2 regions of the Diaphorobacter sp. C33 genome follow, and region 1 is predicted to be linked to the other one. Evidence: riboswitches for the same ligand, from Rfam matches in the RefSeq annotation. Region 1 holds a riboswitch; the other holds the start of a gene.
What was found. Region 1 has a riboswitch for glycine ahead of gcvT (glycine cleavage system aminomethyltransferase GcvT). Riboswitches for the same ligand answer to the same signal wherever they lie in the genome.
Positions count from the first base shown of each region.

Region 2: another riboswitch for glycine. It lies ahead of QY917_RS12490 (D-amino acid dehydrogenase); the one in region 1 lies ahead of gcvT (glycine cleavage system aminomethyltransferase GcvT).

Region 1 is NZ_CP129980.1:1,251,364-1,258,641, forward strand. Features, by position in the region: gene QY917_RS05965 (TonB-dependent receptor) at 1-261, shown strand, start outside; gene QY917_RS05970 (Lrp/AsnC family transcriptional regulator) at 284-742, opposite strand; gene QY917_RS05975 (TRAP transporter substrate-binding protein) at 1,036-2,007, shown strand; gene QY917_RS05980 (TRAP transporter small permease) at 2,085-2,579, shown strand; gene QY917_RS05985 (TRAP transporter large permease) at 2,662-3,939, shown strand; glycine riboswitch at 3,946-4,042, shown strand; glycine riboswitch at 4,058-4,172, shown strand; gene gcvT (glycine cleavage system aminomethyltransferase GcvT) at 4,217-5,347, shown strand; gene gcvH (glycine cleavage system protein GcvH) at 5,451-5,825, shown strand; gene gcvP (aminomethyl-transferring glycine dehydrogenase) at 5,894-7,278, shown strand, end outside.
Region 2 is NZ_CP129980.1:2,646,455-2,653,732, reverse strand. Features, by position in the region: gene QY917_RS12510 (tyrosine-protein phosphatase) at 472-1,224, shown strand; gene QY917_RS12505 (HU family DNA-binding protein) at 1,310-1,729, opposite strand; gene QY917_RS12500 (PhaM family polyhydroxyalkanoate granule multifunctional regulatory protein) at 1,950-2,879, shown strand; gene QY917_RS12495 (FIST N-terminal domain-containing protein) at 2,920-4,185, shown strand; gene QY917_RS12490 (D-amino acid dehydrogenase) at 4,257-5,567, opposite strand; glycine riboswitch at 5,661-5,772, opposite strand; gene QY917_RS12485 (peroxidase-related enzyme) at 5,944-7,053, opposite strand; gene QY917_RS12480 (NAD(P)-binding domain-containing protein) at 7,050-7,278, opposite strand, start outside.

The DNA of each region.
Region 1 (7,278 bases):
TCGACCGAATATCTGATTTCCGAAAGCCGCACCGCCACCAAGCACAAGCCCGGCTTTGGCGTGCACGACGTCTACGTCAACTGGCTGCCCTACGGCAACGACCGCTTGCGCGTGACCTTCGGCGCGCGCAACCTGCTCAACAAGTTCTACTACGACCAGGGTAGCTACGCCTACTACGTGAGTACCGCTGGCGCCATCAGTGGCCGGGGCTTCGCCGAGCCGGGCCGCAACGTACGCCTGGACGTGACGTGGAAGTTCTGACGGCCAATCGCCGCGAGAAGTGTTAACCCGGGAACAGGGGCAGGTCCGCCTTCTTGAGCGTGCGCAACACGAAGCTCGAGCGGCTGTGGCGTATACCCTTGATCCTGTAAAGCTTCTCGCGCAGCAGGCGCTCGTAGTCGCGCGTGTCTTTGACCACCACGCGCAGCAGGTAATCGTAGTCGCCAGAGACCAGGTGCGCCTCCACCACTTCCGGGATGCTGGCAAGCATCTCGCCGAACTTTTCCAGCGTGTTGTCCGAATGGCTGTCCAGCGTCACCTGCACCAGCACCGTGTCGCCCAGGTCCAGCGCCAGCGGGTTCAGGCGCACGGTATAGCCTTCGATCACGCCGGCCTCCTCCATCTTCTTGATGCGGCCCCAGCACGGCGAGGGGCTCAGGCCGACGGCGGCGCCGATCTCTTGCAGGCTGGCGCGTGCATTGCCTTGCAGGACGGAGAGAATTTTTCTGTCTAGGCGATCCATGTGCTGCATTATTCGTGAAACCTAGATACTGCAGAAAATTTTTCTTCAATGTAGGTTTTTATAGAGAAATTCAGCAAATTCATCCACAACCCGCGGCGCATACTTCTTCTCCATCAAGGCGCTCTTACCGGGGCGCACGACATTGACGAGACCCCGCCCGGTTACCGCTGGGCGGGGACTTGGCAAGACGGGTCAAGGCGGCCTTCTCAAGTCCCCGCGCAAACCCCTATGACCTGCGTCATGTTGCATTGCCATAATTTTTCGGCAGCACCCGCAGATTCACAGGAGACAACATGCAGCTGACCAAACTTGCGCTGGGCCTGGGCTTGGCACTGGGCATGGCCGCAACGGCCTTGGCACAAACCACAATGCGCATCAGCATCTCGACGGCGCAGAACTCCCACCAGGGCGTCGCCATCGACACGTTTGCCAAGGAGGTCGAAAAGCGCACCGGCGGGCGCTACAAGGTGCAGACCTTCTACAACGGCGCGCTGGGCGGCGAGCGCGAATCCATCGAAGCGGTGCAGTTGGGCACGCAGGAGTTGGCCTTCAGCTCCACCGGTCCCGTGCCCAACTTCGTGCCCGAGACCAAGATCCTGGACGTGCCCTTCCTGTTCCGTGACAAGGCCCACGCCCGCGCCGTGCTTGACGGCCCGATCGGCCAGGACCTGCTGACCAAATTCGATGCCAAGGGCTTCAAGGCGCTGGCCTGGGCGGAGAATGGCTTTCGCCACATGACCAACAGCAAGCGCGACGTGAAGACGCCCGAGGACTTGAAGGGCCTGAAGATGCGCACCATGGAGAACCCGGTGCACATCGCCGCGTACAAGGGTTTCGGCATCATCACCACGCCCATGGCCTTCCCCGAAGTGTTCACTGCCCTGCAACAAGGCACGGTGGACGGCCAGGAAAACCCCCTGCCCGTCATCATCTCGGCCAAGTTCGACCAAGTACAAAAGCACCTCTCGCTGACGGGTCACGTGTACTCGCCCTGCCTCTTCGTGATGAACAAGGCGGTGTTCGACAAGCTCTCCCCTGCGGACAAGCAGGCCTTCATCGACGCCGCCAAGGAGGGCACCAAGGCCAACCGCGCTCGCGTGGACGAGGACGACGCCAAGGGCGTGGCCGACCTGCGCGCCAAGGGCATGACGGTGATCGACGATCTGGACAAGTCCAAGTTTGTCGCCGCGCTCGCGCCCGTGAACGCGCAGTTCGAGAAAGAGTTCGGCAAGGCCAACCTCGACAAGATCCGCAACTACAAGTGACGCTCACTTTTCAGTAGCTGCTACCGCCCGTGGATCATGCGCCACGGGCGTTTTTATTCATATTTTCGTGAGTGCGCATGAAAACCTTCTTCCTCTCCTGCGAGCGCTGGAGCACCGCCGTCGCCATGTGGGGCGCCTGCGCCATGCTGGCGCTGGCCTCGGCGCTCGGCATGTTCCAGATCCTGATGCGTTTCGTTTTCGAAGAGCCGGCCGAGTGGACCGAGGTGCTGATCCGCTTCAGCCTGATCTGGATGGTGTTCCTGGCGATTCCCATGGCATTCCGGCAGGGCGCCATGGTCAGCGTCGACGTGCTCTACCGCTGGAGCCCGCGCCCGCTGCGCCGCGTGCTGGACTGGGTGGTGTGCCTGGCAGCGCTGGCGCTCATCGCCGTGATCATCTGGTGGGGGTGGGACTACGCGCGCCGCGGCGGCGTGCAGTCGATGGCAGGGCTGGAGTCGGTTTCCATGTTCTGGGCCTATCTGGCCATGCCCGTGGGTGGGCTGTTCAGCATCCTCGGCATCGTGGGCAATCTGATCGACCCGCAGCGCCATGAACTGGAGACTGCCCAATGAGCGCCGCGCAGAGCCACCTCAAGCAAGCGAGCGACCCCCACGGGGGGCGACGAGTACATGAAATGACGCGCGTGGGGGCCCTATGACCACGGTCATGATCTCCACCATGGTGCTGTGCTTCGCGCTCACCATCTCCGTGGCCGTCTCCATCGGGCTGGCCTCCATCCTGGGCATCCAAGTGGCGAACGCCAACATGCTGATCTCCGTGAAGGAGATGTTCGCCTCCATCAACAAGTTTCCGCTCGCAGCCATTCCGTTCTTCATCCTGGCGGGCAACCTCATGGAGACCGGCGGTATTTCGCGCCGGCTCGTGGAGTTTGCCAAGAGCATCGTGGGCGGCGTGCAGGGCGGCCTGCCCATGACCTGCGTGCTCACCTGCATGATCTTCGCGGCCGTCTCAGGGTCATCGGTGGCGACCACGTTCGCCATCGGCGCCATCCTGATTCCTGCGCTCATCAAGCATGGCTACCCCACCAGCTACGCGGCCGCGCTGCAAGCCACCAGTGCCGAGCTGGGTGTGATCATCCCGCCGTCCATCCCCATGATCCTGTACGGTGTGGCGGCCGAGGTGTCGATTGGCGAGCTGTTCATCGCCGGCTTCGGCCCCGGCATCCTCATCAGCGGTGCGCTGATGTTGTTCGTCTGGGCGTATTGCAAGTACAAGGGCTGGGGCAAGCATGACGGCGACGGGCGCATGCCCTTCGGCCGCGCGCTGCTGCAGGCGGGCTGGGCACTGCTGATGCCGGTCATCATCCTGGGCGGCATCTACGGCGGCGTGTTCACGCCTACCGAGGCCTCTGCCGTGGCCGTGTTCTACGCGCTGGTGGTGGGCATGCTGATCTACCGCGAGATCCGCGTCGCGGACCTGTTCGCCATCCTGCGCAAGTCGGCCATCTCGTCGGCAGTGATCATGTTCATCATTGCCAATGCGGGCCTGTTTGCCTTCCTCATCACGCGCGCTGGCGTGCCGGACGCCATCGGCCGCTGGCTGCAGGAGGTGCTGCAGTCGCCCGCGCTGTTCCTGCTGGGCGTGAATGCCGCGCTGTTCGTGATCGGCATGTTCATCGAGACCAGCGCCGCCATCATCGTGCTGGCGCCGATCCTGGCGCCGGTGGCCCAGCACTTCGGCGTGGACCCGGTGCACTTCGGGCTGATCATGGTGGTGAACCTGGCGCTGGGCATGATCACGCCGCCCTTTGGCGTGAACCTGTTCGCGGCATGCACGGTGGCGCGCATCTCTCTGGATCGCATCGTCGCCCACCTGCTGCCGTTCGTGGGCGTGGTCCTGCTGTGCCTCCTGGTCATCACCTACGTGCCATCGCTTTCGCTGGCCCTGCGTGATCTCGTGTACGCAAAATAGATAGAATTCGTCCCGTCAGGAGAGAGTCTGCGCCCATCAGGGCCAGGCCGCCGAAGGCGCAGGCAGCAGCCGAACGCTCAGGCAAAAGGACTGGCGACACGCCCGCAGGGATGCGGGTGTTTCCCTTGCTGGAGAGAGGCCGCAGCAGCATGCGGCCCACCGAAGGAGCAAGCCCCGTGACATGCCATGCAGGCGGGGTGAATCTCTCAGGTAAAGCGGACAGCGGGGCAAATCGGCGATCGAGAGATCGCTCCACCATTTGCCTTCGCCCATTGCCATGTCCGCCATGTCCGACCTGCTCACCACTCCCCTCAACGCCCTGCACATCGAACTGGGCGCCCGCATGGTGCCCTTCGCCGGCTACTCCATGCCCGTGCAATACCCCATGGGCCTAATGGCCGAGCACCACCACACGCGCACGGCGGCCGGCCTGTTTGACGTGTCGCACATGGGGCAGCTCAAGCTGGTCGGCCCTGACGCCGCAGCCGCGTTCGAGACGCTGATGCCCGTGGACGTGGTCGACCTGCCCGTAGGCAAGCAGCGCTACGGCCTGCTGCTCAATGACGAGGGCGGCATCATCGACGACCTCATGTTCTTCCGCATGGCGCAGGACGAGCTCTTCGTAATCGTCAACGGCGCCTGCAAGGTGGGCGACATTGCCCACATCCAGGCGCGCATCGGCCAACGCTGCCAGGTGATTCCCATGCCCGACCAGGCCCTGCTCGCGCTGCAGGGCCCACAGGCGGCTGCGGTGCTCGCGCGTCTGGCACCAGGCGTGGACAAACTGGTGTTCATGACCGGCGGGCATTGCGACATCGCCGGGGCGCAGTGCTTCGTGACGCGCAGCGGCTACACCGGAGAGGACGGCTTCGAGATCTCGGTGCCCGCCGCGCAGGCCGAGGCCCTGGCGCGCACGCTGCTGGCCCAGCCCGAGGTCAAGCCCATCGGCCTGGGTGCACGCAATTCGCTGCGCCTGGAAGCCGGCTTGTGTCTGTATGGCAACGACATCGACACCACCACCACCCCGCCCGAAGCCGGCCTGAACTGGGCCATCCAGAAGGTGCGCCGTACAGGCGGCGCGCGCGCTGGCGGTTTTCCTGGTGCCGACAAGGTGCTGGCCCAGATCGACAGCCCGGCCACTCTCACGCGCAAGCGCGTGGGCCTGGTGGCGCTGGAGCGCGTGCCCGTGCGTGAGCACACCGAGTTGCAAAACGAGTCGGGCGAGCGCATCGGCGAAGTCACCAGCGGCCTGCTGGCCCCCACTGCCGACAAGCCCATCGCCCTGGCCTACGTAATGCCCGCCCATGCCGCCCCCGGCACCCGTGTGAACGCCATGGTGCGCGGCAAGGCCGTGCCCATGGAAGTGGCTGCCACGCCCTTTGTTCCCACACGCTACTACCGCGGCTGAATTCACCACGGCGAACTGCCACCGCGCCCAGGTCAGCCCGGCTACAGTGCGGGCTGACCACTCTCAAACCTTTTCCTTCCACCTCTTCTTCCCGGAGCCCCTCATGAGCATCCAGTTTTCCAAAGACCATGAATGGATCAACGCAGCCGACCCGGCCGCGGCCGTCGTCGGCATCACCGTCCACGCGCAGGATGCGTTGGGCGATGTGGTGTTCGTGGACCTGCCCGCGGTGGGCACCACCTTTGCCCAGGGCGACGTGGCCGGTGTGGTCGAGTCCGTCAAGGCCGCTGCCGATGTCTACATGCCCGTGTCCGGCGAAATCGTCGAGGTCAACGAGGCCCTGCGCGCCGACCCGTCCCTGGCCAACTCGGACCCGCTGGGCGCGGGCTGGTTCTTCAAGGTCAAGCTCAGCGACGCCGGCCAGCTCGCCGGCCTGATGGACGAAACGGCCTATACCGCCTTCGCCCAGAACGCCTGATGCACCCGCGGCGCCGTGCACACGGCGCCGCCGCACCGCCCCATCGCTCTTGAGACTGGTCCCTCGCCATGCAGATGCCCTCCCCCCTGCCCCTGGCGGCGCTCGAAAACGCCGCTGAATTCCTGCCCCGCCACATTGGCATCGACGCCGCCGACGAAGCACACATGCTGTCGGTGATCGGCGAGGCTTCGCGCCGCGCGCTCATTGATTCCATCGTGCCGCGCTCCATCGCGCGCCAGCGCCCCATGGACCTGCCCGCGCCGGCCACCGAGGCCGCAGCGCTGGCTGAACTCCAGGCCATTGCGTCGAAGAACCGCATCCTCAAGAGCTTCATCGGCCAGGGCTACTACGGCACGCACACGCCGGGCGTCATCCTGCGCAACGTGCTGGAAAACCCTGCCTGGTACACGGCCTACACGCCCTACCAGGCCGAGATCTCCCAGGGCCGCATGGAGGCGCTGCTCAACTTCCAGACCATGGTGTGCGACCTCACGGCCATGCCCATCGCCAACGCCTCCATGCTCGACGAGGCGACCGCTGCCGCCGAGGCCATGACGCTGGCTAAGCGCTCGGTCAAGTCCAAGAGCGACGTCTTCATCGTGGCCGGCGATGCGCACCCGCAGACCATCGAAGTCATCCAGACCCGCGCCGCCCCCATCGGCATCACCGTGGTGGTGGCCAATTCCCAGGAGGAATGGCAGGCGGCCCTGGCCGGCGACTTCTTCGCCGCCCTCATCCAGTACCCTGCCAGCAGCGGCTGGGTGCAGGACTGGCAGGCCGACGTGGACGCCATCCACGCCAAACAGGCCGCCGCCATCTTCGCTACCGACCTGCTGGCGCTCACGCTGCTCAAGGCCCCCGGCGAGTGGGACGCCGACATCGTGGTGGGCTCCACCCAGCGCTTTGGCATGCCCATGGGCGCCGGCGGACCGCACGCCGCCTTCATGGCCTGCCGCGACGAATTCAAGCGCAGCCTGCCCGGCCGCCTGGTGGGCGTGAGCGTGGACGTGCACGGCAAGCCCGCCTACCGCCTGGCGCTGCAAACGCGCGAGCAGCACATCCGCCGCGAGAAGGCCACGAGCAACATCTGCACGGCCCAGGTGCTGCCGGCCGTGATCGCCAGCATGTACGCCGTGTACCACGGCCCCGAGGGCCTCACGCGCATCGCCCGCCGCGTGGCGCGCTTCACCGCCATCCTGAGCCGCGGCCTGGCGCAGCTGGGGTTCACCAGCCGCCACCATGGCTCGGCCTTCGACACACTCAGCCTGCACACCAAGGATGCTACGGATTCAATAGCTGCTCGCGCAGTCCAGATGGGCGCAAACCTGCGAAAAGCCTGGAATAAATACCTGTGCATCTCGCTGGACGAGACCACCACCCGCGCCGATATCGAGCTGCTGTGGAAGATCTTTGCGCGGGACGGCCAGCAACTGCCCACCATCGAGGCGATGGA
Region 2 (7,278 bases), 1.4 Mb from region 1:
CCTCGCTGCACCATAGGAACTACGCACGTAAACCATGCGTTTGTTTGTAGAAGCCAAGAAAGGACAGAGCATTGATTCGCGCTTAATTGTGCGTAGATTGAAAATCCTTGTGTCGGCGGTTCGATTCCGTCCCAGGCCACCACATACAACGCCCAACCACTCGGTTGGGCGTTTTTGTTTCTGCACTGCCACGCTGCATGGAACGACGCAGTGGTTGCGTGTCCTCATCCTCCAGCGCTGCACAGGACCTCTCCGTGATTCGGGGCCCCGTCTCTTTCACGGAGCGGTAGTCCTTGCTTTGGAAGCCAATACCTGCAGGCACGGGCACGGGCACGGGGCGTACAGCAGCCACGCACTGTCCATTCCCCCAAAGATCATGCGCTGCGGGCAGCTCTACGCAGGGCGACACTTCGGGCCGCATGTACGCCCATGTGTCATGAGCGTGTGACGGCTTTGAACTACAGTGACCGGATGCAAGACTTTTCACGCACGCTTTCGCTGACGGGGGCGTCCAACTTCCGTGATCTGGGAGGCTATGCGGGGCTGGATGGACGCACGGTACGCTGGCGCCGGTTGTTCCGCTCCGATCATCTGGCGGCCCTGACACCACAGGACGCGCAGGTGCTGGCCGGTCTGGGGCTGACCCGCTCGGTGGACTTCCGCGGGCTGGTGGAGAGCGCGGCCCAGTCGTATGCGCTGCCGCAGGTGCGCTATCACGCGCTGCCGATCGAGCCGACCGTCGTGCAGCGCGCCAAGGAACTGGCGGTAGCGGGCCAACAGATCACGGCACCCGTTGCGGTAGGGCTGATGCAGGACACCTACCGCGCCTTTGTTTCCGACAACGCGCAGCAGTTTGCGGGCTTGTTCGAGCAGTTGCTGGCAGAGGATTCTCCCCTGGTCTTTCACTGCACTGCGGGCAAGGACCGCACCGGTTTCGCCGCGGCCCTGATTCTGCTGGCGCTCGGCGTGTCGCGCGAGGTGGTGATGCAGGACTACCTGTTGACTAACGCGCTGTACCGTCGGCCTGCGGGGCTGGTCAGCTCTGCGCCGCAGGAGGTGCTGAATGTGATCTGGCGCGTGCAGGAGGACTTCCTGGAGGCCGCATTGCAAGCCGTTAACCAGGACCACGGCGGCGTGCAGCGTTACCTGGAGCGTCGCCTGGGCGTGGACGATGCCGCGCGCAACCGCCTGGCGCAGCTGTACCTGCAGCCGCTGCCGGAGTGAGGCGCCGCGGCCGTGCGCCCTGGGCCGCTCGGGTATAAAAAAAGCAGCCCGGAGGCTGCTTTTTTGCGAAACCCGCGCCACGGTGTCAGAGCGTGGCGTCCTTGAGTTTCTTCAGTGCGCGGGTCTTGATCTTGACCGATGCGGGCTTGGCGGGGAACCAGCGCTCTTCGCCGGTGAACGGGTCCTTGCCGAAGCGCTTCTTCTTGGCGGGCACTTGCTGCAGGCCGATCTTGAGCAGGCCGGGCAGCGTGAACTCGCCGGAGCCCTTCTTGTGCACGGAAGCCAGGATGGCCGTCTCCAGCGCGGCGAGCACGGCCTTGGCGGCCTTGGGCTCGACACCCGCCTGCGTGGCGAGATGGGCGATCAGCGCGGTCTTGGTGAAGGCTTCCTTCACGGGCTTGATGGCAGCAGGAGCTGCGGGGGCGGCTGCCTTCTTGGCAGGTGCCGCAGCCTTTTTGGCGGCGGTCTTTTTCACCGGAGCGGTGGTCTTCTTTGCAGTTGCCATGATGTCGGATCGTTGTAAGGTGTATAGAAGCAGGCCAGCCAGGCTGGTGATCGGATTCTAGGCGCTGTCTGTGCGCGTGGGGTGCCCTATTCATGCGGGTTTGCGCGAGAAAACCACGCTATCGCGGGCCTGTGGACGGTACAGGGCACGCACGTGCCGCACGGGTGGCGCGCATGCGGGTAAGCTGTGCAACCATTCCCTGATGTACCAGGAGCAGGCCATGAGCGATAGCACCCCTTTCGGCTTCGGGCGTTTCGTCCCGGGATTTGATTTCCTGCAGAACCTGGCCAAGGGCGCTGCGGCGGGTATGCCCACCATGCCGGGGCTGTCGGGCTGGGTGGCGCCCACGGTGAGTGTGGACGAGCTGGACAAGCGCATCCAGGAGCTCAAGGCCGTGCAGTTCTGGCTGGAGCAGAACGCGCGCGCCCTGGCCGCCACCGTGCAGGCGCTGGAGGTGCAGAAGATGACGCTGGCCACGCTGCAGGATATGAACGTGGCGATGGGCGACCTGGCCGCGAGCTTCGGCGCCGCCGCAGGCCAGGACAAGGAGCGGCCCGCCGCACGAGCCGCCGAGCCACCGTCCGCGTTCCCGTTCACCTCTCCACCCGTACCCACACCTGCACCTGCACCTGCACCGGAGGCGCCGCCCCCGGCCAACAACGCCTCGGCGGCGCGTAGCGCGCGAACACCACCGGACGATGAGGCCGCGCCCGAGCAGACCAAGGGCGCGGCCGACCCGATGCAATGGTGGGGTGCGCTGACCAGCCAGTTCCAGCAGATCGCGGCGCATGCCCTGCGGGATGCGGGCACGCACCAGGCGGCCTTCGATGCCACGCGCGAGATGGCCAGCGGCGCACTCAAGACCGCCTCCAGCATGGCGGCGCAGATGGCTGCGCAGGGCATGCACGGCATGCACGCGGCGGCGCAGGCCGCCGGTGCGGCGCCTGCGGCAACGCCCGCACCTGCCGCCGGGAAGCCTTCCGCAAAGGCGGCCGCCCGGCCGGCGACCCAACCGGGCGGCAAGGCCAACGACAAGTCACGTCCGGCCGCCAAGCGGGCTGCCGCGGCCAGCGCGGGCGCCAAGCGTGCCCCCGCACCATCGCCCACCCAAAAGGCTGCCGCGTCCCGCACGCGGCGGCCGGCAGGCTGAGCTGCGCGGCGGCGCCTGTACCCCACCGCAGGGCTGACACATGAGACTCTTTCCCAATGCACACGCCACCCATCCGCAGTGGCACATGGCCGCGGTGCTGGTTCTGGCGCAACTGCGGGCGCAGATGGCGCTGCCCCAGTACGCCAGTGCACCCACGCTGGGGCTGCTCTACATCACCGACCACTACGCGGACGATGCCGCGGCCCTGCTGGACCTGCTGCGGCGCGAACTGCCGACGGTCACCGACTGGGCAGGCGCGGTCGGCGTGGGCGTGGCGGGCAACAACGTCGAATATTTCGATGAACCCGCGCTCTCGCTGATGCTGTGCGACCTGCCGCGCGCGCACTACCGCGTGTTCTCGGGCGTGGCGCCGCTGGCGCACGGCGATGCGGCCGGGGTGGGCTTTGCGGCCCACACGGCGCTGGTGCATGCGGACGGCCAGACCCCCGAACTGGCGGACCTGGTGGCCGAGATGGCGGGCCGCACCAGCAGCGGCTACCTGTTTGGCGGCGTGGTGGCCAGCCGCGGGGCGCAGGTGCAACTGGCGCTGCCCGCCGGCGGCGAGGGCGACGGCGTGCTGCACGGCGGCCTGTCGGGCGTGGCCTTTGATGCGCAGGTGGAACTGGTCTCGCGCGTCACGCAGGGCTGCCAGCCCATCGGCGCGCAGGCGGCCATCACCGCCGCGCAGGACAACGTGGTGCTGGAGCTGGACGGCGAGCCTGCGCTGGACGTGCTGCTGGACACGCTGGGCGTGACGCTGCAGGGGGACGCTCAGGCCGCCCTGCGCGCCGTGCGCGCCACGCTGGCAGGGCTGGAGGACGCGGACGCGCCGCAGCGCCAGCGCACGGGCCATTTCGGCGCCGACACGCGCGTGCGCCACATCGTCGGGCTGGACGCGACGCGCAGCGGCGTGGCGCTGGGTGACCATGTCGAGGTGGGCATGCGCCTGGCCTTCTGCCAGCGCAACGTCGGCGCGGCCCGTGCCGACCTGATGCGCATCTGCGCCGAGATCCGTGAGGAGCTGTCGCCCCAACTCGAAGAGGCGCAGGCGCTGCCCGCCGCAGGCAGCGCGCCGCATGCCGAGCCGGCGGGCGGCCGGCGCATTTGCGGTGCGCTGTATGTGAGTTGCTCGGGCCGCGGCGGGCCGCACTTCGGTGGGCCCAGCGCCGAGCTGCAGATCGTGCGCCATGCGCTGGGCGATGTGCCCCTGGCGGGCTTCTTCGCCGGCGGCGAAATCGCCGCGCACCGGCTCTATGGCTACACGGGCGTGCTGACGGTGTTCGTCGCGCCGGACGGGGCTTTATAAGCCTTTTGGGCCTCTAGCGCCCGTCCACCAAGCGCAAGCAGCTATGCAATGCATAGCGCCGTGGCGCTTGCTCAAACGCCGATGACGGCGGGGCGGGGCGCCGCAGCAGGGCGCGGCAGGCCGCAGAACGCGAAGTCCAGCTCCGGCTCCAGCCCGCTCACGATGCGCGCGATGGACTTGCCCGAGCCGCAGGCGTGGGTCCAGCCCAGCGTGCCGTGGCCGGTGTTCAGGAACAGGTTGCCGTAACGCGTCTTGCCGATCAGCGGCACGTTGCTCGGCGTGGCGGGGCGCAGGCCGCTCCAGAACTGCGCCTGGCTCGCATCGCCCGCGCCGGGAAAGAGCTGCTCCACGCGCCGCACGATGGCTTCGCAGCGCACAGCGTTCAGTGCGCGCTCGTAGCCGTTGAGCTCGGCCGTCCCCGCGATGCGCAGCCGGTCGCCCTGCGCGCTGGTGTAGCGCGAGAAGACCAGCTTGTACTCATCGTCCGTCAGGCTCACCTGGTAGGCGGCGGCCGCGTCGCGCACCGGCAGCGTCACCGAATAGCCCTTGGCCGGGTAGATCGGCAGGCGCAGGGCCAGGGGCTGGGCCAGCAGCGGGCTGAATGCGCCCAACGCCAGCACGTAGGCGTCGCCGCGCACGCGCTCGTAGCCGCCGGCCTCGTTGGTGATCTCCACATGGTCGATGGCGCCGCCCGCCTGGTGCAGCGCGGTGATGTGGCAACCCAGGCGGAATTGCACGCCCGCGGCCTGGGCCACGCCGGCCAGCGCGCGCGTGAACAGGTGGGCGTCGCCGGACTCGTCCTCCGCCGTATAGGTGGCGCCCGCCAGCTGCGGGCGGACGTGGGCCAGGGCCGGCTCGATGCGCACGGCCTCGTCGGCATCCACCACGCGGCGGTGGCAGCCCAGCGCACGCATCTGCTCGGCGGGCGCCAGCGCGGCGTCGAACTCCTGGGTGCTGGTGTAGAAGTGCAGGATGCCCTGCGTGCGCTGGTCGTACTGCAGGCCCGTGTCGGTGCGCAGTTGCTGCAGCGTGCTGCGGCTGTAGCTGCCCAGGCTCACGATCTGCTCGATGTTGTGGCGCGTGCGCGCAGGCGTGCATTCGCGCAGGAATTGCAGGCCCCAGAGCCACTGGCGCATGTCCGCGCGCAGGCGAAACAAGAGCGGCGCATCCTCTTTGCCCAGCCACTGCAGCACCTTGAGCGGCGCGCCGGGGTTGGCCCAGGGCTCGGCGTGGCTGACCGAGATCTGGCCGCCGTTGGCGAAGCTGGTTTCCGCACCGGGCACAGCCTGCCGGTCGATGACGGTGACCTCGTGGCCGAGTTGCTGGAGGAAGTACGCAGAGGTGGTGCCGACGACGCCGGCGCCCAGAACGATCACGCGCATGGTTTACAAGCCTTTTTCAAGGTTTGCGCAGGCAGGGCGCGCGCGAGCAGCTATTGAATGAATAGCGAACAGCGGGCGCGACATGGCCTGGCTGCCGCTCCCCCTGTCCTTGGTACCTGAGAGATTCATGCCGCGCGGGACCGTGCGCGGCACTTGCTCCTTCGGTGCGCCACGGCGGGCGTGGCGGCTCTCCAGACGGCTGTGTGGATGTGCAGTTCGGAACCTGAGCGTGTATGGGAGTTTGCGCCTTCGGTGAAACGGCATGCAGCCGTTTGCTCTCCTGCGCCGGCCATCGTAGCGATGCGGGCGCGGCGCCCCCAGCGGGCTAACCCTCAGACCATGAACACGCTCTCAGGGCGGGGCGCCGGGCGCATGCTCAGGGGTAGACCGCTTCGCCCAGGTTGAGCATGAGGCGGTTGGCCCAGGCGAACAGCGAGGCGGCGTGCACCGTGTCCAGGATTTCCAGGTCGCTCAGGCCCGCGGCGCGCAGCGGCGCGAGGTGCTGCGGCCCGAATGCACCGGGCGCGCGCGTGAGCGCGGCGCTGGCCTGCGCCAGCGCGCGTTCGCGGGCGTTGGTGCCGGCGCTGTCGGGGTCGGTGAAGATCTGCGCGATCACGTCGTTGCGCTTGGCCAGCTGCTCGAAGCGCTGCGCATGCACCGACGCGCAGTACACGCAGCCGTTGATGCGCGAGACCACGGTGGTGGCCACCTCGCGCTCGGCGCGCGGCAGGCCGCCAGGCGCATACATGATGGCGTTGAACGCCTCCGAGCGCTCGGCGAGCACGCGGGGCTGGTGCGCCAGCACGAGGTAGAAGTCCGACGTGCGTGCCTTGGGGTGGCTTGCGTCCAGCACGGCGTTCTGCTCGGCGCTGGCGGTGGCGGGGTCCACCACGGGCAGCCAGGCCTTCCAGTCCAGCGTCTCGCTGGTGTAGCCGGCCAGGCGCAGCGGCTCGCCGGGCGGGGGCAGGTTGGCAGGGTGCACGAAGGGCGCGTCCGGCGTGGTGGGAGCGACCGCCGTGGCTGCGGTGCCCGCGGGGCCGAGGGCGGCCAGCGCCGCCACGCCGGCCACCAACCGCGCCTGGTAGGCCACGAAGCCGATGAGTTGCGCGAGCAGCACCACGTCCGGCGTGGCGAGGCCCGCCTGGGGCAGGGCGAGCAGGGCCGCGCGGTCGGCCGCAGCGGGCTGCGTGGCCAGCAGCTGCGTGAAATGCGTGATGGCTTGCCAGCGGGCATCCGCCGCGGGGGCGGGCAGGCCGGCCAGGCGCGCGCCGTAATAGTCGGCCAGCGTTGCCACGCCGCTGGCGGCCGCCACGGCCTGGGCCACGGACAGGCGCTCGGCCAGCGCCAGGCCCCCGGGCAGTGCTGGCGCGAGCAGCAGGTCTTCGCAGGCCTGGGTGGCGGTGATGGCCTTGGCGCGCTGTTGGCGCGCGGCCTGGGCATGGGGGGCATGGCCCAGGCGGGCGAGTTGGTCGATGGTGTCGGTCATGGCGAAGGCAGGATGCGTTGGGAGGTGTCGGCGGGCGTCCATTCGTCGCCCAGCAGTTCCGGCTCGGCATAGGCCTGCAGCGCGGCGAAGTGGTGCTCCACGTCCTCGCGGTACAGCAGGCCGGCGATGCCGCTGGCCAGGCGCCGTGCACCGTCGCTGATGGCGGGGATGTCGCCCGACACCGTGCCGTGTGACAGCGCCGCCGGGTAGCAGAAGCAGTGGATG